2 regions of the Streptomyces sp. SX-6 genome follow, and region 2 is predicted to be linked to the other one. Evidence: riboswitches for the same ligand, from Rfam matches in the RefSeq annotation. Region 2 holds a riboswitch; the other holds the start of a gene.
What was found. Region 2 has a riboswitch for cobalamin ahead of ACV530_RS20115 (ribonucleoside-diphosphate reductase subunit alpha). Riboswitches for the same ligand answer to the same signal wherever they lie in the genome.

Region 1: another riboswitch for cobalamin. It lies ahead of cobN (cobaltochelatase subunit CobN); the one in region 2 lies ahead of ACV530_RS20115 (ribonucleoside-diphosphate reductase subunit alpha).

Annotation. Positions count from the first base shown of each region.
Region 1 covers NZ_JBTHHU010000006.1:6,012-16,328, forward strand. The annotation lists gene ACV530_RS09115 (precorrin-2 C(20)-methyltransferase) at 1-290, opposite strand, end outside; gene ACV530_RS09120 (precorrin-8X methylmutase) at 287-928, opposite strand; gene ACV530_RS09125 (ferredoxin-like domain-containing protein) at 925-2,208, opposite strand; cobalamin riboswitch at 2,267-2,406, shown strand; gene cobN (cobaltochelatase subunit CobN) at 2,500-6,090, shown strand; gene ACV530_RS09135 (hypothetical protein) at 6,205-6,978, shown strand; gene ACV530_RS09140 (VWA domain-containing protein) at 7,081-8,340, shown strand; gene ACV530_RS09145 (hypothetical protein) at 8,340-9,080, shown strand; gene ACV530_RS09150 (trypsin-like serine peptidase) at 9,132-10,049, opposite strand; gene ACV530_RS09155 (helix-turn-helix domain-containing protein) at 10,293-10,317, shown strand, end outside.
Region 2 covers NZ_JBTHHU010000015.1:139,138-149,454, reverse strand. The annotation lists gene ACV530_RS20120 (sensor histidine kinase) at 1-810, shown strand, start outside; cobalamin riboswitch at 894-1,044, shown strand; gene ACV530_RS20115 (ribonucleoside-diphosphate reductase subunit alpha) at 1,203-3,575, shown strand; gene ACV530_RS20110 (ribonucleotide-diphosphate reductase subunit beta) at 3,575-4,585, shown strand; gene ACV530_RS20105 (YciI family protein) at 4,704-5,057, shown strand; gene def (peptide deformylase) at 5,089-5,718, opposite strand; gene ACV530_RS20095 (tetratricopeptide repeat protein) at 5,811-6,797, opposite strand; gene ACV530_RS20090 (HD-GYP domain-containing protein) at 7,117-8,331, opposite strand; gene ACV530_RS20085 (HD-GYP domain-containing protein) at 8,328-9,731, opposite strand; gene rsrA (mycothiol system anti-sigma-R factor) at 9,883-10,215, opposite strand; gene ACV530_RS20075 (sigma-70 family RNA polymerase sigma factor) at 10,212-10,317, opposite strand, start outside.

The sequences.
Region 1 (10,317 bases), on a different contig from region 2:
AGACGGGCGGCGGCCTCCTCGTAGAACTCCTCCATCGCGCCCCGGTAGCCGCCGGGGTGGTCGGTGGTCTCCGTGGTGACGGGGTAGACCAGCCGCTCCTCGATGTGGTCGGCGCGCAGGTGCCGTTCGGCGATCGAGCGCGCGATGCTGCGGCCGTGCCGGGCGCTGTGGTACGCGACGACGTCGGCGGAGGAGATGACCTCGACCGCCCGTACGGTCATCAGGGACGGGTCGCCGGGGCCGAGCCCCACGCCGTACAGCCGTCCCGTGGTCGAAGGCTGCTCGCTCATTCTTCCTCGCTCGCTATCGCGTTGATCGCCGCGGCGGCCATCGCACTGCCGCCGCGCCGCCCCCGCACCACCAGGTACTCCAGCCCCAACGGGCTCTCGGCCAGCGCCTCCTTGGACTCGGCGGCGCCTATGAACCCGACCGGGATGCCGAGCACCGCCGCCGGGCGCGGTGCGCCCTCGGCCACCATCTCGAGCAGCCTGAAGAGCGCGGTGGGGGCGTTGCCGACGGCCACGACCGCGCCGTCGAGCCGGTCCCGCCACAGTTCCAGCGCGGCGGCGCTGCGGGTCGTGCCCATGCGCCGGGCCAGTTCGGGCACGGACGGGTCGGCGAGGGTGCACAGCACCTCGTTGTCCGCGGGCAGCCGCTTGCGCGTGACACCGCTGGCGACCATGTTCGCGTCGCACAGGATCGGCGCACCCGCCAGCAGGGCCTCGCGGGCGCGGGCCACCACCTGCGGGGAGTAGGCCAGGTCCCGTACGAGGTCGGTCATCCCGCAGGCGTGGATCATACGGACCGCCACCCGGCTCACGTCCGGCGGCAGTCCGCCGAGGTCGGCCTCGGCGCGGATGGTGGCGAAGGACTGGCGGTAGATGGACGCGCCGTCCTTGTCGTAGTCGAACACTGTGCCCTCGTTCATCGTGTGGTACGGGCCGCCGCCACCGCGTCGGCCAGGTCTGTTGCCGTCACCGTGCGCGCCGTCCCGTCCGGCGCGGTGACCTGGTAGCCGTCGCCGGTCGCCAGTACGTCGGCCCACGCGCCACCGGGGTGGCCGCAGCGCCGCTCGCACCCGGACCAGTACACCGGCAGTACGCCCGTCCCACCAGGGCGCATGGCGGTGAGACAGGCGGTCGCGTCCGCCCGTACGTCCGCGCGGGACTTGGCGCAGCCGGGCCGTCCGGCACAGGCGCCCGCGCCGTGCCACGGGGAGGCGGGGGAGGTGACGAGGCCGGCGGCCGCGAGGTCCGCCAGGCGGGCCGGGTCGGCGCCGGGCAGGACGATGCCGCGCCAGGGGGTCACCCGGAGTTCACCGTGCGCGGCGCGGATCACGTGCCGCCACTGCGCGGTGGTCAGCCGGCCGAGCGGCGCGGCCACGTACAGGGCGCGGGCGACGACGCCCGGTTCGGGTGGGGAGCCTACAGGTAGGTCAGTGGAGGGGAGCGGTGAGGAGGGGATGCCTGCCGCCGCGAGCCGGTCCGTCAACCGGTCGGTGCGCGGCCGTTGTTCGGCGGGCAGCTCCCGTACGCGCCAGGCCTTGCTGCCGTGCTCGCGCAGCGCGGCGAGGAACTCGCCCGCGGCCAGGGCGGCGGCGCGGGGCGCGTGCTCGGCGGCGATCCGCAGGGTCGTCGCTCCGAGGCGGAGGACGGCGCGGCCGTCCGTGTCTGCGATCAATGTCACATCGGGGGCGAGGGCGGCGATGTCGCCGCGGCCGTCGTCCAGGCCGAAGAGGAAACGGCCGGACAGAGCCGACAGTTCGGCTTCGTCGGTGGACAGGAGTGCGTCAAGGGCGCGTGCCCACGCCTGTACATCCGCTGCGTCCACGGGAGTCGGACCGTCCAGGCCGCACAACGGAGAAGCCAGGATGTTCCGGACGCGGTCGTGCCGGTCCGACGGCAGCAGCCCGGCGGCGCGCAGCCGCCCGCCGAGGTCCGCGCCGCAGCCGTCGGCGAGGCCGCGCAGCTGCACATTGCCGCGCGAGGTGAGGTCGAGCCGACCGTCACCCAGCTCGTCGGCGGCGTCCGCCAGCACCATTGCCTGACGTGGCGTCAACAAGCCTGCGGGCAGCCGGACTCGGGCCAGCGAGCCGTCGTCCGCGGCGTGCAGCCGCAGCGCACCGGGGCATGCGTCACCGCGCTCGCGGACGGTCGGTTCGCCCCGGTCCGCGGGGGGCTGGGGGGAGACGGACATGGCGGCGAGCATACCGAGGCACTCCGGCGGACGCCCTGGTCACGGGGGCGGGCCCGCCCGGGCCCGCGCCGCGGATCGCTACTATGGCGCTCATCGCCCAAGACGGCGCCAGGGGAGGAAGCCGGTGAGACTCCGGCACGGTCCCGCCACTGTGAGCACGGCAGCGATGCCGCGCGAGTCAGGAACTCCCGCCGTCTTCCCACTGCCCGGGGCGCGGACCCCGAGGAAGGCCTGCCGCAGCATGCGCATGTTCCGGTCCCGCGCACGGACGACCCTCGAAGCACTCGCACTCGGGAGCGCCGCGTGATCCTTCTCCTGTCGACGTCCGACACCGACCTGCTCAGCGCCCGCGCGGCCGAAGGCCCGGTCCCGTACCGGCTCGCCAACCCCGCACGGCTTCCACTCGACGAACTGCCCGCCCTGCTGGAGGGCACCGAGCTCGTCGTCGTCCGACTCCTCGGCGGCATCCGCGCCTGGGAGGAGGGGCTCGGGCAACTGCTCGCCGGCCCGCGGCCGGTCGTCGTCCTCACCGGCGAACAGGCCCCCGACGCCCAGCTGATGGAGGCCTCCACCGTCCCCGTCGGCATCGCCGCCGAGGCCCACGCCTACCTCGCCCACGGCGGCCCCGCCAACCTCGAGCAGCTCGCCCGCTTCCTCTCCGACACCGTGCTGCTCACCGGCCACGGCTTCGCGCCCCCGGCCGCCGCCCCCTCATGGGGCGAGCTCGAGCGCGCCCCCAAGCCCGGGGCGAGCGGCCCGACGGTGGCCGTGCTCTACTACCGCGCCCACCACATGAGCGGCAACACCGGCTTCGTGGAAACCCTCTGCGGCGCCGTCGAGGACGCCGGGGGCCGGGCGCTCCCGCTGTACGTCGCCTCCCTGCGCGCCCCCGAGCCGGAGCTGATCGAGGCCCTGCGCGGTGCCGACGCCGTCGTCACCACCGTCCTCGCCGCGGGCGGCACCAAGCCCGCCGAGGCATCGGCCGGCGGCGACGACGAGTCCTGGGACGCCGGCGCCCTGGCCTCCCTCGACGTCCCCATCCTCCAGGCCCTGTGTCTCACCGGCCCGCGCAGCGCGTGGGAGGAGAACGACGAGGGGCTCTCCCCGCTCGACGCCGCGACCCAGGTCGCCGTGCCCGAGTTCGACGGGCGCATCATCACGGTGCCGTTCTCCTTCAAGGAGGTCGACGCGGACGGCCTGCCCTGCTACGTCGCCGACGCCGAACGCGCCGCCCGCGTCGCCGGGATCGCCGTCCGCCACGCGCGGCTGCGCCACATCCCCGCCGCCGAGAAGCGCATCGCGCTCGTCCTCTCCGCGTACCCCACCAAGCACTCCCGCATCGGCAACGCCGTCGGCCTCGACACCCCCGCCAGCGCGGTGGCGCTGCTGCGCCGGCTGCGCGCGGAAGGCTATGACTTCGGTACCGAGGAGGTCCCGGGTCTCGCGTCCGGCGACGGCGACGAGATGATCCGCGCCCTGATCGAGGCCGGCGGCCATGACCAGGAGTGGCTCACCGAGGAGCAGCTCGCCCGCAACCCCGTCCGCATCCCGGCCGCCGACTACCGGCGCTGGTACGCCGAACTCCCCTCCGAACTGCGGGAGTCCGTCGAGGAGCACTGGGGCCCGGCGCCCGGCGAGATGTTCGTCGACCGCAGCGCCAACCCCGAGGGCGACATCGTCCTCGCCGCCCTGCGCCGCGGGAACCTGCTGATCCTCATCCAGCCGCCGCGCGGCTTCGGCGAGAACCCCATCGCCATCTACCACGACCCCGACCTGCCGCCCTCGCACCACTACCTGGCCGCCTACCGCTGGATCGCGGCCTCCCGCGAGGACGGCGGCTTCGGCGCCGACGCGATGGTCCACCTCGGCAAGCACGGCAACCTCGAGTGGCTGCCGGGCAAGAACGCCGGCCTGTCCGCCGCCTGCGGCCCCGACGCGGCGCTCGGCGACCTGCCGCTCGTCTACCCCTTCCTCGTCAACGACCCCGGCGAGGGCACCCAGGCCAAGCGCCGTGCGCACGCCACGCTCGTCGACCACCTCGTGCCGCCGATGGCCCGCGCCGACTCCTACGGCGACATCGCGCGCCTCGAGCAACTCCTCGACGAGTACGCCCAGATCTCGTCCATGGACCCGTCCAAGCTCCCGGCGATCCGCGCCCAGATCTGGACCCTGATCCAGGCGGCGAAGCTCGACCACGACCTGGGCATGGACGACCGCCCGGAGGACGACGGCTTCGACGACTTCCTCCTGCACGTCGACGGCTGGCTGTGCGAGGTCAAGGACGCCCAGATCCGCGACGGTCTGCACGTCCTCGGCGGCGCTCCCACCGGTCCCGAGCGCGTCAACCTGGTGCTGGCCATCCTGCGCGCCCGGCAGATCTGGGGCGGCACCACCGCCCTGCCCGGACTGCGCGAGGCCCTCGGCCTCGACGAGTCCGCCGCCACCCGCACCACCGCCGACGAGGCGGAGGAGAAGGCCCGCGCCCTGGTCCAGGCCATGGAGGACGCGGGCTGGGATCCGGCCGCCGTGCCCACCGGGCACGGCGAACAGGTCGCCGCCATCCTGGACTTCGCGGCCCGCGAGGTCGTACCCCGCCTGGCCGCCACCACCGACGAGCTCGACCACGCCGTGCACGCCCTCGACGGCGGTTTCGTACCCGCCGGCCCCTCCGGCTCGCCGCTGCGCGGCCTGGTCAACGTGCTGCCGACCGGCCGCAACTTCTACTCGGTCGACCCCAAGGCCGTGCCCAGCCGCCTCGCCTGGGAGACCGGCCAGGCCCTGGCCGACTCCCTGCTGGAGCGCTACCGCACCGACGAGGGCACCTGGCCCGAGTCGGTGGGCCTGTCCCTGTGGGGGACGAGCGCCATGCGCACCGCCGGCGACGACGTCGCCGAGGCGCTGGCCCTGCTGGGCGTCCGCCCGGTGTGGGACGAGGCGTCGCGGCGGGTGACGGGGCTCGAGCCCGTCACCCCCGAGGAGTTGGGCCGTCCCCGCATCGACGTCACCCTGCGCATCAGCGGCTTCTTCCGGGACGCCTTCCCGCATGTGATCGGCCTGCTGGACGACGCCGTCCGGCTCGTCGCCTCCCTGGACGAGCCCGCGGACACGAACTTCGTCCGCGCCCACGCCCAGGCCGACCTCGCCGAGCACGGCGACGAACGCCGCGCCACCACCCGCATCTTCGGCTCCCGCCCGGGCACGTACGGCGCCGGCCTGCTCCAGCTCATCGACAGCCGCGACTGGCGCACGGACGCGGACCTCGCCGAGGTCTACACGGTGTGGGGCGGCTACGCCTACGGCCGCGGCCTCGAGGGCCGCCCGGCGCGGGCCGAGATGGAGAGCGCGTACAAGCGCATCGCGGTCGCGGCGAAGAACACCGACACCCGCGAGCACGACATCGCCGACTCCGACGACTACTTCCAGTACCACGGCGGCATGGTCGCGACCGTACGGGCCCTCAAGGGCACCGCCCCGGCCGCGTACATCGGCGACTCCACCCGGCCCGAGACGGTCCGCACCCGCACGCTCGTCGAGGAGACCTCCCGCGTCTTCCGCGCCCGGGTCGTCAACCCCCGCTGGATCGAGGCCATGCGCCGCCACGGCTACAAGGGTGCCTTCGAACTCGCCGCCACCGTGGACTACTTGTTCGGCTACGACGCCACCACCGGCGTCGTGCCCGACTGGATGTACGACAAGCTCACCCAGACCTACGTCCTCGACCCCGAGAACCGCGCCTTCCTCCAGGAGGCCAACCCCTGGGCGCTGCACGGCATCGCGGAGCGGCTGCTGGAGGCCGAGAGCCGCGGTATGTGGGCCAAGCCCGACGCCGAGACGCTGGAGGCGCTGCGGCAGGTGTTCCTGGACACGGAGGGTGAGCTGGAGGGCGAGGACTGACCCGGCCCTTCCCGTCACCGACAGTGGGGCCCGCCGGTCCCGCTGTCGGTGGCAGCCCGTAGGGTGATCGGGAAGGAACAACAGTCTGTAACAGGGGAACGGGGATTGAGCACCATGGCTCGTAAGCACAGCGTCGTGATGGCCGCCGCCTGCGTGGCGGCAGCGGTGGTGGGGCTCTCGGCGTGCGGCGGCAAGAGCGACAAGTCGTCCGCGAGCGACAAGGCGAGCCCGTCGGCTTCCGCTCAGCAGGAGCAGAAGCCGGCCGACAGCGGTCTGGACAAGCTCTCCGCGAAGGAGATATCCGACAAGGCCAAGCAAGAGCTGATGTCGGCCCAGTCCCTGCGGATGAAGATGGAGCAGACCGAGGGCACCAAGGCGATCAAGGCCGACCTGGCCATGGACCGCCAGGGCAACTGCGCCGGGACGATGTCCAACAGCGGCGCCAACATCGAGGTGATCAAGGTCGGCGACCGGGTCTGGATGAAGCCCGACGACGCGTTCTGGAAGCAGCAGGGTGCGGGCGAGGAGGGCGCCAAGCTCTTCAAGGGGCGTTACATGACCGGCGGCACCAGCAACCCGAAGCTCAAGGACTTCGCCCAGATGTGCAACCTGACAGTGCATCAGGCGTCTATGAGCACCGACACCGGGGGCGACGCGGGAATGACCAAGGGCGCGCCCACCACCGTCAACGGCCAGCAGGTCATCCCGGTCACCAGCAGCAAGGGCACGACCATCAACGTGGCCGCGACGGGCAAGCCGTACCCGGTCCTCCTCGTCAAGAAGGGCAAGGGCACGGTGGCCTTCTCCGACTTCGACAAGCCCGTCCCGACGAAGACCCCGTCGCCGGACGAGACGATCGACATCGACAAGATGAAGCAGGGCTTCTAAAGCAGGGCTTCAAGGGCGCCGGCGGGGCGCCCGGCACGTACGTGCGCCCCGCCGCAACTCCCGTTTTGAGTCGGCCTGCTGCCGCTCAGTAAGATCGCTCGAATGATCATCACAAGACGGCTCGCGGCGGGCGTGTGCGCCCTGCTCGCCGCGTTCGCCGGGGGCATCGCACCGGCGAGCGCCGCCGACGGACCCCCCAAGGACAGCCCGAAGGTCGAGCTCGTGCTCGACGTCAGCGGCTCGATGCGCACCCGCGACGTGGACGGCGGATCGCGCATGGCGGCCGCCAAGCAGGCGTTCGACGAAGTCATCGACGCCGTGCCGGACGGCGTGCGGCTCGGTATCCGCACCCTCGGCGCCCACTACCCCGGCGACGACAAGACCATCGGCTGCAAGGACAGCAAGTCGGAGTACCCGGTCGGCCAGGTCGACAGGACCGAGGCCAAGACCGCCGTCGCCGCCCTGCAGCCCACCGGATGGACGCCCATCGGGTACGCGCTGCGCGGCGCCGACGAGGACCTGGGCACGGACGGCGGCACCCGCCGCGTGGTGCTCATCACTGATGGCGAGGACACCTGCGGCCAGCCCGACCCGTGCGAGGTGGCCCGTGAACTGGCCGCCAAGGGCACGCACTTGACGGTCGACACGCTGAGCCTGGTCCAGGACGACAAGACCCGCGAACAGCTCAGCTGCATCGCTGAGGCCACCGGTGGCACCTACACCACCATCCGGCACAAGAAGGAGCTCTCCAGCCGCGTCAAGCAGCTGGTGCGCCGGGCGGACACACCGGTCGAGCAGCCCAAGCCCACGCAGGGCGGGAACGACTGCGCGTCCGCGCCCGAGATCGGCGGCGGCATCTTCACCGACCGCGAGAAGTTCGGCGAGCACCGCTGGTACCGCGTCAAGGTCAAGCCGGGCCAGGAACTGCGCGCCGCGGCGAGCGTCGGCGCGGACCGTCAGGTCAACCTGGACTACGGCGTGCTGGTGCGCGCCGTGGGGGAGGACGGCCAGGAACTGGTGCGCGGCTCGGACGCCGGCAGCGGGCGCACCGACGTGATGTCGTCGGGGCTGAGATACCCCGTCGGCAAGGCGAAGAAGGATGACGCCGGAGAAGCCCGGAGCGTCTGCCTCGAGGTCTCCAACTCCTTCTCCGCGCCCGACTCCGTCAAGCGCGACCCCGGCCTGCCCGTCGAGCTGGCCGTCGACCTCGTCAAGGCCCCCGACAACCCGTCGGACATGGCGGCCTTCGGCCTGGGCCGCGGCTGGATCCTGCTCCTCGTGCTGGGCGGTACCGGCCTGATCGCCGGTCTGCTGTGGGGCTGGCTGGCCCGCTGGCGCGTCGCGGTGTGGAGGGAGAACTGATGCGTACGAAGCGTGTGTTGGCCACGGTGCTGCTGGCCGCGTCCGCAATACTCACCTCCTCCGCCGCCGCGGTGGCGGACGGCGGCAAGGGCGAGGACGGCAACCCGACCGAGGCCGGTACGACCTTCCGTACCGCGACCGCGGTCAAGCAGGGCCAGAAGGCGACCGCCGACGCGTCCGCCGGTGACTACCTCTACTGGCAGTTCCCCGCCGGGGCCGGCCAGCGGGCCACCGCGACGGCCACGGTGAACCTGCCGGAGGCCTCCGCGCGGCACGGCGCCGCCACCTGGCGGCTGGACGTCTTCGACGGCCTGCGCCGCCGTCAGGCCTGTGCCTCCGGCGAGCCGTTGAAGAAGGCGTCGCAGCAGGATGCCTCGGTGACCCTGACCTGCACCCTGCGCACGGTGCGGCCCTGGTCCGAGCGGTGGGCCAACGACCCGCTGCCGGGCGCGTACTACGTCCGCCTCACCGTGGCCGACGGCCCCGACCAGGACAAGGGCCTGCCGGTGCGGGCCGAGCTCCAGGCGAGTGCCGAGGACACCGGCGGCAACCACGCCGAGGGCGGCTCGCTGGGCGCCCCGCTGCACGCGGGGGCCGTCGCCGAGCCGAAGGACGGCTGGAACGGCAGCTGGTGGTCGGACCGTTGGCTGTGGACCGTGGGCGGAGCGGTGCTCGGCGCACTCGCCGCCATCGGCGGGTACGTCCTGACCCGCCACCCGCGCCGCTGGTTCGGCCAGTAGCGAGCGGCCGAAGGCCCCCGCCATATACGGCGGGGGCCTTCGCCGTTGTGGCTACTCCGCCGGCGGGTCACCGCGCACGGCGCTCAGGTAGAGGTCGAAGAGATCCTCGGTGAAGTACGAGCTGTAGGAGATGTCCGGGGTGTCGCCGCCCGTGTGATAGCCCCCGATGACACCGATCAGCGCCCACCCGGTGAGGTCGCGCACCAGGAACGGGCCGCCCGACGTGCCGCCGATGTACCCCGCGCACGCGATCTCCAGGAAGTCGCCCGGCGCCTTCGGGTCGGTGCTGGTGTACCGGTGCGTGGAGGAGGTGCAGTCCAGCGGCCTGGGGTACTTGGCGTCGCTGCTGCCCGGGTAGCCGATCAGCCGTACGCCGCTGTGCCGGTACCCGGTGTGGACGGCGAGGTCGAAGCCGCCGACGGCGCGTTCCACCGAGGTCCCGTCGGAGCGGTGGCCGAGCCGGACGACCGTGTAGTCCCACTGGGCGCCGCCGTCCGTCCCCAGGTCGTAGTAGCGCTGGTCGATGTAGATGAGCTCGACCGGGAAGATGCCGTGGGGCTTGACGCCGTCGTGGTACTGCGGCACGAAGGACAGGTGCTTCTTCGGGTCCGGCCGCCGCAGGCAGTGCGCCGCGCTGACCACCAGGTCGTGGTACGGGCTGCGCACCACGGTGCCGCCGCAGAAGCGGCCCTGGCCGTGCCCGTCGGTCCAGAAGAACGTGCCCACTTGGGGCAGCCCCTCGAAGGGGTGGCTCGGCGGTACGGACCCGGTCGGCGAGGGCTCGGCCGAGCGCCGCTCGTCCGCGGACGGAACGGCGGCCAGCATGCGGTCGGGCGTCCAGTAGGCGTCGGCCGCGAGGGCCGCGGAAGGCGACCCGCCGGCCGCCGAGGCCGTGGGTCCGGAGAGGTTCATGGCGAGCACGCTCAGTATGAGGACGACGGTGCCGCGTACGGCGAAGGGTCTGCGCATGAGCGGTTCCTCCCTTGGTGCGCCGGAACACGTACGGGGTGAGCGTGCCATCGTCCTACGGTCACCGGGCCGGTGGTGAGAGCCGGACGCGACAGGATTCACCAGGACGCCGCACACAACTCAGGGTTAAGTTCCGTCATCTGCTCGTAACCCGGAGCGGTCTGGTGCCCGGCAGCCACGCATGACAGGATGCTCACCGAGGCAGGATCGGGCTTAACCGGCCGTGATGTTGCCGGGGGAGACATGACGCGACGGCGGGGGGCGCAGA
Region 2 (10,317 bases):
TGCTGCGGGTTCACGGCCCTGAGCGTGGACCGGTGGTCGCATTCCGCGCTGACGGACTACGCGGCCATGGGGTTCCTGCTGGCGGCATCGGCGTACGCCGTCCCGGCCTGGCCCGAGCTGAAGCTGGTCCTCAGCCGTGGACGCGCCAGCGCGATGGTGGAGCGGCAGGAGCACCACGCCGGTCTACTCGCGGGCGAGTTGCACGACGAAGTCCTCCAGCTGCTGGCACTGACGCGGCGGCGGCTCGACGCGGCCCGCCTGCTGGACGATCCCCGTGCGCTGCGCGCGGCGATGGAGGACGCCTCCCTCACCCTCGACGAGCAGGCCGGCACGCTGCGCCGCATCATCACCACCGTGAGCCCGTCGACCGTCCGGGGGCTGGGGCTTGCCGAGTCCGTCACATCTCTCGCCGGACAAGTCGCCGCCGAGAACGGGCTCACGGTGGACGTGGACGTCCAGGGAGACCGTCCCCACGCGTGTGCAGTGGAGAACGGCGTGAACCTGGCCGTCTACCGGGTCGCCCAGGAAGCACTCACCAACGTGGTCAAGCACGCCGATGCCCGGCACGTCAGCATTACCCTTATATGTCGCGACGACGGCATCGCCCTCACCGTCACCGACGACGGACGCGGCCTCGGGCCGAACGCGCCGAGGCCCACCGAGGGATACGGCATGCAGGGCATGCGCTGGCGCTGCGAGGCGTACGGCGGCACGTTCGGCGCCAGGAGCGCCGGCGCCCTCGGCGGGACGGTCGTACGGGCCGTGTTCCCCCTGCGCATCCGCCGCAGAAGCCGGGCCGCCCGGAGCTGACCGGCAGGTCTACGCTTTCGCGAACTGCCGCGCCGCATAACACATTCCGCTACCACTTCATGACGCGACGACACAACATGTGGGGGTGCTCGCGCCCCCCGGCACTAGATGTATGCTCGTCCTCGCTGTCGTCGCAGGGGAATCCGGTGGGAATCCGGAACTGTCCCGCAACGGTGTATGTGTACGGATATCCGCACCTCAAGTCCGAGGACCTGCCGGCAGCGCGCCCCCGTCCGAGCCCCACCGGCCCGGCGGTCGGGTGTCGAATGACGTCCGGGCCTCGCGGGTTGGGCCGAGGGACGCTGCGCGCATGCCCGGGAGCGATCCGGCATGCCCGTACGCGCCCGTCGAGCACTCCCGCCCGGCCCCCAGCCGAGCGAGTGGAGAGCACTGTGACCATCGCGCCCGCAGATCCGGTTTCAGCGGAAGCGACCGGCGGTCCCGGGACCGCGCTGCTGCGCACCCTGACCGAACTGACCGCCGATCTGCCCGCCACCGACCCGGGCAAGGTCGCCGCCGCCGCGCTGCGCGGCCGGCACCCCGGTTCGGACGAGGCCGAGTTGCGGTCGCTGGCCACCGAGGCCTCCGCCGGCCTCATCGGCGAGGAGCCGGAGTACTCCAAGCTCGCCGCGCGCCTGCTCACCCTCGCCATCGCCGAGGAGGCCGCCGGACAGGGCGCCGTCTCCTTCTCGGCCTCCGTCGCCGTCGGGCACCGCGAGGGCCTGATCGCGGACGACACCGCCGCGTTCGTGGCGGCCCACGCCGAGCGCCTGGACTCCCTCGTGGACGCCGCCCTCCTCGACGGCGCCGACGACCGCTTCGGCTACTTCGGCCTGCGCACGCTCCACAGCCGTTACCTCCTGCGCCACCCGATCACGCGCGACGTGATCGAGACGCCGCAGCACTTCCTGCTGCGCGTGGCCTGCGGTCTGGCGGAGGACCACTCCGTCCGGGCCCTCGAGGACGTCGCCGAGCTCTACCGGCTCACCAGCACGCTCTCGTACCTGCCCTCCTCCCCCACGCTCTTCAACTCCGGCACCCGCCACCCGCAGATGTCCTCGTGCTACCTGCTGGACTCGCCGCTGGACGAGCTGGACTCGATCTACGACCGCTACCACCAGGTGGCCCGCCTGTCGAAGCACGCCGGCGGCATCGGGCTCTCCTACTCCCGCATCCGCTCGCGCGGTTCGCTGATCCGCGGCACCAACGGGCACTCCAACGGCATCGTGCCGTTCCTGCGCACGCTCGACGCCTCGGTCGCGGCCGTCAACCAGGGCGGCCGGCGCAAGGGCGCGGCCTGCGTCTACCTGGAGACCTGGCACGCGGACATCGAGGAGTTCCTGGAGCTGCGGGACAACACGGGCGAAGAGGCCCGCCGCACCCACAACCTCAACATCGCGCACTGGATCCCGGACGAGTTCATGCGCCGGGTCGAGGCCGACGCCGACTGGTCGCTGTTCTCCCCGGCGGACACCCCGGACCTGGTCGACCTCTACGGCGACGAGTTCGACGCCGCGTACCGCGCGTACGAGGCCGCGGGCAAGGCCGTCAAGACCATCCCGGCGCGGGTGCTGTACGCGCGGATGATGCGCACCCTCGCGCAGACCGGCAACGGCTGGATGACGTTCAAGGACGCCGCCAACCGCACCGCCAACCAGACGGCCGAGAAGGGCAAGGTCGTCCACTCGTCCAACCTCTGCACGGAGATCCTCGAGGTGACGGACGACGGCGAGACCGCCGTCTGCAACCTCGGCTCCGTCAACCTCGCCGCGCACCTCGGTGCCGACGGCGAGATGGACTGGGAGAAGCTGGACCGCACGGTCCGTACCGCGGTGACGTTCCTCGACCGCGTCGTGGACATCAACTTCTACCCGACCGAGCAGGCGGGCAACTCCAACTCCCGCTGGCGGCCGGTCGGTCTGGGCCTGATGGGCCTGCAGGACGTCTTCTTCCGCCTGCGGCTGCCCTTCGACTCGGCCGAGGCGAAGGAGCTGTCCACCCGGATCTCCGAGCGCATCATGCTCGCCGCGTACGAGGCCTCCGCCGACCTCGCCGAGCGGCACGGCCCGCACCCGGCCTGGTCCGCGACCCGTACCGCGCGCGGCGTGCTGCACCCCGACCACTACCCGAACGCCGTGGCCGGATGGGCGGACCGCTGGGAGGCGCTGCGCGCCCGTATCGCCACGGTCGGCATGCGCAACTCGCTGCTGCTGGCCATCGCGCCGACGGCGACCATCGCCTCGATCGCGGGCGTGTACGAGTGCATCGAGCCGCAGGTCTCCAACCTCTTCAAGCGCGAGACGCTCAGCGGTGAGTTCCTCCAGGTCAACACCTACCTGGTCGAGGACCTGAAGAAGCTCGGCGTCTGGGACCGCACGACCCGTGACGCGATGACGGACGCCAACGGCTCGATCCAGGACATGGGTTGGATCCCGAAGGAGGTCCGCGACCTCTACCGCACCGCGTGGGAGATCCCGCAGCGCTCCCTGATCGACATGGCCGCGGCCCGTACGCCGTACCTCGACCAGAGCCAGTCGCTGAACCTCTTCATGGCCTCGCCCACCATCGGCAAGCTCAGCTCGATGTACGCGTACGCCTGGAAGCAGGGCATCAAGACCACGTACTACCTGCGGTCGCGCCCGGCGACCCGGATCGCCCGCGCCGCTTCGGGCGCCACGACCATCCCGGTGCAGCAGGCCGCGCCCGACGCGGACGCCATCGCCTGCTCCCTTGAGAACCCCGAGTCCTGCGAGGCCTGCCAGTAATGCCCTCCGAGAAGAACCTTCTTGACCCCGGCTTCGAGCTGACGCTCCGTCCGATGCGGTACCCGGACTTCTACGACCGCTACCGCGACGCGATCAAGAACACCTGGACCGTGGAGGAGGTCGACCTCCACTCGGACGTCGCCGACCTCGCCAAGCTCTCGCCGGGCGAGCAGCACATGATCGGCCGCCTGGTCGCGTTCTTCGCGACGGGCGACTCGATCGTCGCGAACAACCTCGTGCTGACGCTGTACAAGCACATCAACTCCCCCGAGGCGCGGCTGTACTTGTCGCGGCAGCTCTTCGAGGAGGCCGTGCACGTCCAGTTCTATCTGACGCTGCTCGACACCTACCTCCCCGACCCGGACGACCGTGCCGCGGCGTTCGACGCCGTCGAGAACATCCCCTCGATCCGCGAGAAGGCCCAGTTCTGCTTCAAGTGGATCAACGAGGTCGAGAAGCTCGACCGGCTGGAGACGAAGGCCGACCGCCGTCGCTTCCTGCTCAACCTGATCTGCTTCGCCGCGTGCATCGAGGGCCTGTTCTTCTACGGCGCCTTCGCCTACGTGTACTGGTTCCGCTCGCGCGGTCTGCTGCACGGTCTGGCCACCGGTACCAACTGGGTGTTCCGCGACGAGACGATGCACATGAACTTCGCGTTCGAGGTCGTCGACACCGTGCGCCAGGAGGAGCCCGACCTCTTCGACGACGAGCTCCAGCAGCAGGTCACCGACATGCTGAAGGAGGCCGTCGAGGCGGAGCTCCAGTTCGGCCGCGACCTGTGCGGCGAGGGCCTGCCGGGCATGAACACCGAGTCCATGCGCGAGTACCTGCAGTGCGTCGCCGACCAGCGCCTCCAGCGCCTGGGCTTCCCGGCGGTCTACGGCTCGGAGAACCCTTTCTCCTTTATGGAGCTGCAGAACGTCCAGGAGCTGACCAACTTCTTCGAGCGGCGCGCGTCCGCGTACCAGGTCGCGGTGGAAGGCTCGGTCTCGTTCGACGACGAGTTCTAGACGACGCGTTCTGAGACGCGACGCGTAAAACGTGCGGCAGGGCCGCCGGGTGGTGAATGCTGTCCGGCGGTCCTGCCGTTTTCGTGTTTTTCGTGGAGTATGCGGAGGCTTGTGCGCGATGCGAGTGATGATGATCGTCAAGGCGACCGAGGAGTCCGAGGCCGGCGCCCTGCCGTCCAAGGAACTGATCGCCGCGATGGGGAAGTACAACGATTCCCTGGTCAAGGCGGGAGCGTTGCTCACCGCCGACGGGCTGCGGGCCTCGTCCGAAGGTGCGCGCGTGGTGTTCGCCGGCGGGAAGCCGAGCGTGATCGACGGGCCGTTCCCCGAGACCGAGGACCTGGTGTCCGGCTACTGGATCATCCAGGTCGAGTCGATGGACGAGGCCCGGGAGTGGGCCACGCGCATCCCCTTCCGGGACGGGGTCGTCGAACTCCGCCCGGTCTTCGAGCCGTCCGACTTCCCCGCCTGACCGGAACCGCCCGTCAGCCGTTGACCGTCCGTCAGTCGTTCTCGACGACCGGGTAGCGCGGGGTGCCCTCCGCCATCTGCTTCAGCGCGTCCTTGCGGTCGCGCTTGGAGAGACGGTCGATGTAGAGGTAGCCGTAGAGGTGGTCGGTCTCGTGCTGGAGGCAGCGGGCGAAGTAGCCGGTGCCGCGGACCGCGATCGGGTTGCCCTTCATGTCCTGGCCCCGCACGACCGCGTAGTCGGGGCGGGCCAGGGAGGCGTAGGCGGTCGGCACCGACAGGCAGCCCTCGTTGGAGTCGTCCAGCACCCGCTGCTCGGCGGGGAGTTCGTCCAGAACCGGGTTGCAGACGTGGCCGACGTGGCGCACGCCCTCGTCGTCCATGCAGTCGTAGACGAAGACCTTCAGGTCGACGCCGATCTGGTTGGCGGCCAGGCCGACGCCCTCGGCGGTGCGCTGGCTGGTGAACATGTCGTCGACGAGCTGCGCGAGGCCCGCGTCGAACTCGGTGACGTCCTTGCACTCCCTGTGCAGCACCGGGTTGCCGAAGACGGTGATCGGACGGGAGGTGCCACGCTCGCGGTGGGCGAGCTCACGCTCCTCACAGTCCTCGGTGTCCACGATGAACTCGTCGTTCACCGGCTGCTCGGTCTCTTGCTGCGCCATGACCGCCGTATGCCTCTCTCACAACCCGAAAGCAATATCGTGCCCTGAATCCACTGGGCCCCTACAGGGTACGGGCCGTGCCCGGCCTCCCCCTAGCAGACCTCTTCCAGATCCCGCCACTCGCGCGTGTCCGGGCTGTCGGCGACCCAGCCGTCCAGCAGCCCGCGGACCAGCCCGGCGGGGGCCGCGATCCCGCACTCGCGCTCGGGCACCCACAGCAGGCCGGAGCCCGCGGTGCGGTGGCCGAGGGGGCCGGGGTGGCCGGGCTCGCTGTGGTCGTGGGGGTCGAGGTGCTCGCCGTCGCCCTCGTCGCTGGGCATCCGGCTCTCCGAGCAGGTGCGGCACAGCAGACGTACGGAGGAGGACCAGTCCTCCGCGGCGAAGCCCGCGTCGGCCGCGAGCCGCTCCAGGGCGTCCCGGTCGGCCTCGGTGGCGGCCTCCAGCAGGACGACCCAGGTGGGCACCGGCGAGGGGGCCCACAGTTCGATCTCGTCGAAGACGGGGTAGGACGGCCCGGCCGCGGTCACCCGCTCGCCGTGCGGGACACCGTCGTGCAGCACGACCTCGCCCCAGCGGCGGCCGGAGGAGGGCAGCGGGATGGAGAGCACCTCCATCCGCGCCGGGTCGAGTCTGCGGCCCCACACGACCTCGGCCTCGCCCTCCGGCGAGAGCCGCACGGCCGCGCTGCCCAGCTCCATGCCGACCGGCTCGCCGGCCGGACTGCCCTCGCCGGGCACCCGCAGCCCGTACGCCTGCCAGGCACGGCGGGCCAGCGGCCAGTCCTGGAGAGCCGTGGCGGCGATGCCCACGTTCCACCAGTCCGGGGCGCCGGCCTCGCGGTCCAGCAGGGCCACGGCCCGCAGGCCGGCGGTGCGGGCCTGCTCCCAGTCGTGCCGGAACTTGTGCAGGAGCGCGAGGTTGAACCACGACTCGGACAGCCAGGGCTCCATGTCGGCGGCACGCGTCAGCAGCGCGCCCGCGTCCTCGTACCGGCCGTCGCCGATGAGAGTGAAGGCACGGTCGGTGGCCTGCCGCCACGAGGCGGAAGGCCGGTGTCGTACCTTGCCGAAGATCCTCACGATGTTCGCCTGCTGCCTTCTCGACGTCCCGCGTGCACCCACGCCGGATGGCCCAGGTGACGGGCACCGTCCTCCCTGACGGTGGCCTGCCACACCTTGCTCACGTCCCGGCCCGTGGGCCGGACCGCCGCTGCGGGGAGCGACGCCCCACCGGTCTCCTTGCCGACGACGGCGCCCATGACACCCCCCGATCCCGCTGTCTCGCCATTCTCTTCGTCACGCGCCCTTTTACGGCGTCTCTTCGCATCCAACCATGCCCCTTCGGACGCCCGCTCATTACCCGTGGGTTAGTCGCGCTACTCGGACCTCCCGCGGAGTCTCACGGGTCCGAGAGCACCGGCTCGCCCCGCGCGAGCACCCGCGCGAGCGCCTCCACGACCCGGGGCTCGTGGTCGTACGCAGTCGCCCTGCGCAACCGCTCCAGCGCGCGCCCCGGCCGGCACGGCGGACGGTCCGGCGTACCCCCGGCGAGGTCGTCGTAGGCATTGACGGTGCGGACGATACGGGCGGCGAGCGGCTGCTCACGGTAAGGATCCGCCTGGCGCTCCACGACCCGGGCGACCTCGGCCGGCACCCCGGTCCGGCGCACGACGTCGCCGCCCAGGCGGGCGATGCGCCGGCGTTCGTCGGGCGGCAGCGACTCGGTCGCCCCGGCAGGCCCCGGGTCGGTGAGTGAGAGCCTGCCGACGTCGTGCATCAGCGCCGCGTACTCGACCACGGTGAGGCCGGCCTCCGACAGGCCGAGCTCGCGGCCCACCGCCCGGCTGAGGCCGGCTACGCGCCGCGTATGGCCGGCGGGGGCGCAGCCGGCGATTTCCGTCGCGCGGGCCAGGGAGGAGGCGGTCTGCCGCCAGGTGGTGCCCGCGGCCTCGCCGCGCGGGCCGGAGAGCTGGAGGAGCAGCAGCGGGAGGCAGCACAGCGGCAGCGTCCACAGCCCGGCGACGGCGGGCGCGAGCGCGGCCACCACGCCGGTCGCGCAGACCGCCGGGCAGGACGGGGCCAGCGCGCGCAGTTCCTCGAGCAGGGCCGTGCCGTACGGGCCCGCGGTGCGGGCGCGGGCGAGCGCGGCGGCGAGCAGCGCGTCGGCCAGGACGGTCAGGGCGATCAGGAACAGCAGGAACGGTGCCCGGCAGGGGCCGTCGCACGACCAGCCGAGGCGGCAACAGGCGGCGGCGAAGGCCGTGTTGAGGACGCGGCGGGTGACATGGTCGAGCGCGGGCGGACGGCCCGCCGCACCGGCGAGGGTGGCGCCGGACACGACGGCCACGGCCTGGCAGACGCCGTGCGTCGCGGTGCACCCCCCGATGTCACCCAGCAGGGCGTAGGCGAGCGAGCCGGCGGCGGCGACGGGGGCGCCCGGCGCCGTCCCGGCCGACGGGAGACGGCGGGCCGCCTCGCCGAGGGCGATGATCAGGCCGTACGCGCAGGCGGCGCGCGGTTGCGCGAGGCCGTGCCAGGCGGTCGCGGTCAGCGCGAGCAGGGCGCCCGCGCCGGTGGCGGCGTGGAGGCGGCGGACGGCGGCCGGGGCGCTCACCGGGGGCCGCCCGGGTGCGCGGGACGTTGATCAGGAGGGACGTTTCGGCGGGCCGGAACTGCGGTTTCGTCCCGACTTACGGCCCGGTTCTCGACCCGGTTCTCGGCCAGGTTTTCGACCCGGCTCTCGGCCCGGTTCTCGGCCTGCCAGCCGTGGCGGTCGAGCGCGCGGGAGAGTGCGGCGACGATCCGGGGGTCGAACTGCGATCCGGCGCAGCGACGGAGCTCGGCGAGGGCGACGGGCACGGGGCGGGCGCGGCTGTAGCTGCGGGTGGAGGTCATGGCGTCGAACGCGTCGGCGACGGCCACCACCCGGGCGGACTCCGGGATCTGACGTCCTATCAGACCCAGGGGGTAGCCGCTGCCGTCGATCCGCTCGTGGTGGTGGAGGATCGCCGCCCGGGCCTCGCCGAGGAAGCCGAAGTCGCGCACCACCTCGTGGCCGTACTCGGGGTGGCGCTGGAGGATCCGCCGCTCCTCGGGGGTGAGCGGGCCGTCCTTGCGCAGCAGCCGGGTGGGGATGCCGAGCTTGCCGACGTCGTGCAGGGTGCCCGCGAAGCGCAGCACCTCGAGCCGGTCGCCGCCCATGCCCAGCTCGCGGGCGATCAACACCGAGGCGCGGCCCACGCGTTCGCTGTGGCCGCGGGTGTAGCGGTCCTTGAGGCCGACGGCCTGCACCAGCGCGCGGATCGCGGCCTGGTGCGCGGCGCGCTCGTGCCGCCGGCGGTCCAGGGCCCGGGCACAGACGGACAGCGGCAGCAGCACCAGCAGCGCCGCCACCGGCCCGTACGGGCTGCGCCACAGCAGGGCCGTCAGCAGCGCCGCGGGCCCGTGCACCAGCACCGGTACGGGCGTCCCCCGCAGCATGCCGCTCCAGGCGGTGCCCGGCGGGACGTTCTCGGCGGCGACCCTGATGGCGCCGTCGAGAACGGCGACCACGAGGGAGAGCACGAGCGCCGCCGCGAGCGCGGCCGGCAGCGCGTAAGGGAACGCCGCGTGCGGGAAACCGTGCGCCGGGGCGTGCGCGAAGGCGAGGAGGTGCGCGAAAGCGTGGACGTGCGCGAAGACGTACGCCGCGGCGCTCGCGGCCAGCGAGTACATGGCGGCGCGCCACACCCTGCGCTCCCACACCGGCCGCTCGCCGGCCCGGCCCGCGAGCGCGCCCGGCACCGCGACCAGCCCGGCGGCGGCGGGCGGCAGCAGCAGGGACGCGGTGAGCAGGACGGGCGTCAACAGCGGCCAGCGCGGCGCCCGTTCACCGACGACGCCGACGGCCGCGAGCAGGGCCGCGCTCCCCCAGGCGACGCCCGTACCGGCGCCCACGGCGGGGGCGTCGCACAGGACCGCGGCGAGCACGGCGCACGCGATGCCGCGCCGCGCCGTCGCCGGCAGTGCCGCCATCGCACGTCCCCCGTCCCTCGGGCGGCCGTCGGACGCGGTCGCCCGGCGTGCTCGCCAGGACGGTGAGAATAGGCGGACGCCGACAGGGAGACGGCCCTATCCCGCCGATCCGCCGTCCGTTCGAGTGACGCGTGGGAGCGGGCGGTTTGGATCAGTCCTGAACGGCACCGCGGGCCTCGGCCTCGGCGGCCCTGGCCTCGGCGACGACGTCCTGCTCGGGGACCGCCTGTCCGGTACGGATCAGGTCGATCCGGCCCATCACCTTGGACCGGAGATCGGCGGGCACGTCGTCGTGTCCGCAGCAGCGCTTGACGAGCTTCTTGACCGCCTGCTCCAGGCCGTACTTCTCCAGGCACGGGGAGCACTCGTCGATGTGCACCTCGAACTTGGCGCAGTCGCCTTCGGGCATCTCGTGGTCGAGGAACTCGTAAAGGTGGTCGAGGACTTCAGAGCAGTCCGTCTCGTGCGGGTCTCCGCAGCTCATGAGTCCGAACCTTTCCGATTGTGCGACTCGTCGGAACCGTTCGACGCGGAGGCGGCCCCGGCCGGGACCAGTCCGCGCTCGCGGGCGTAGTCCTCCAGAAGT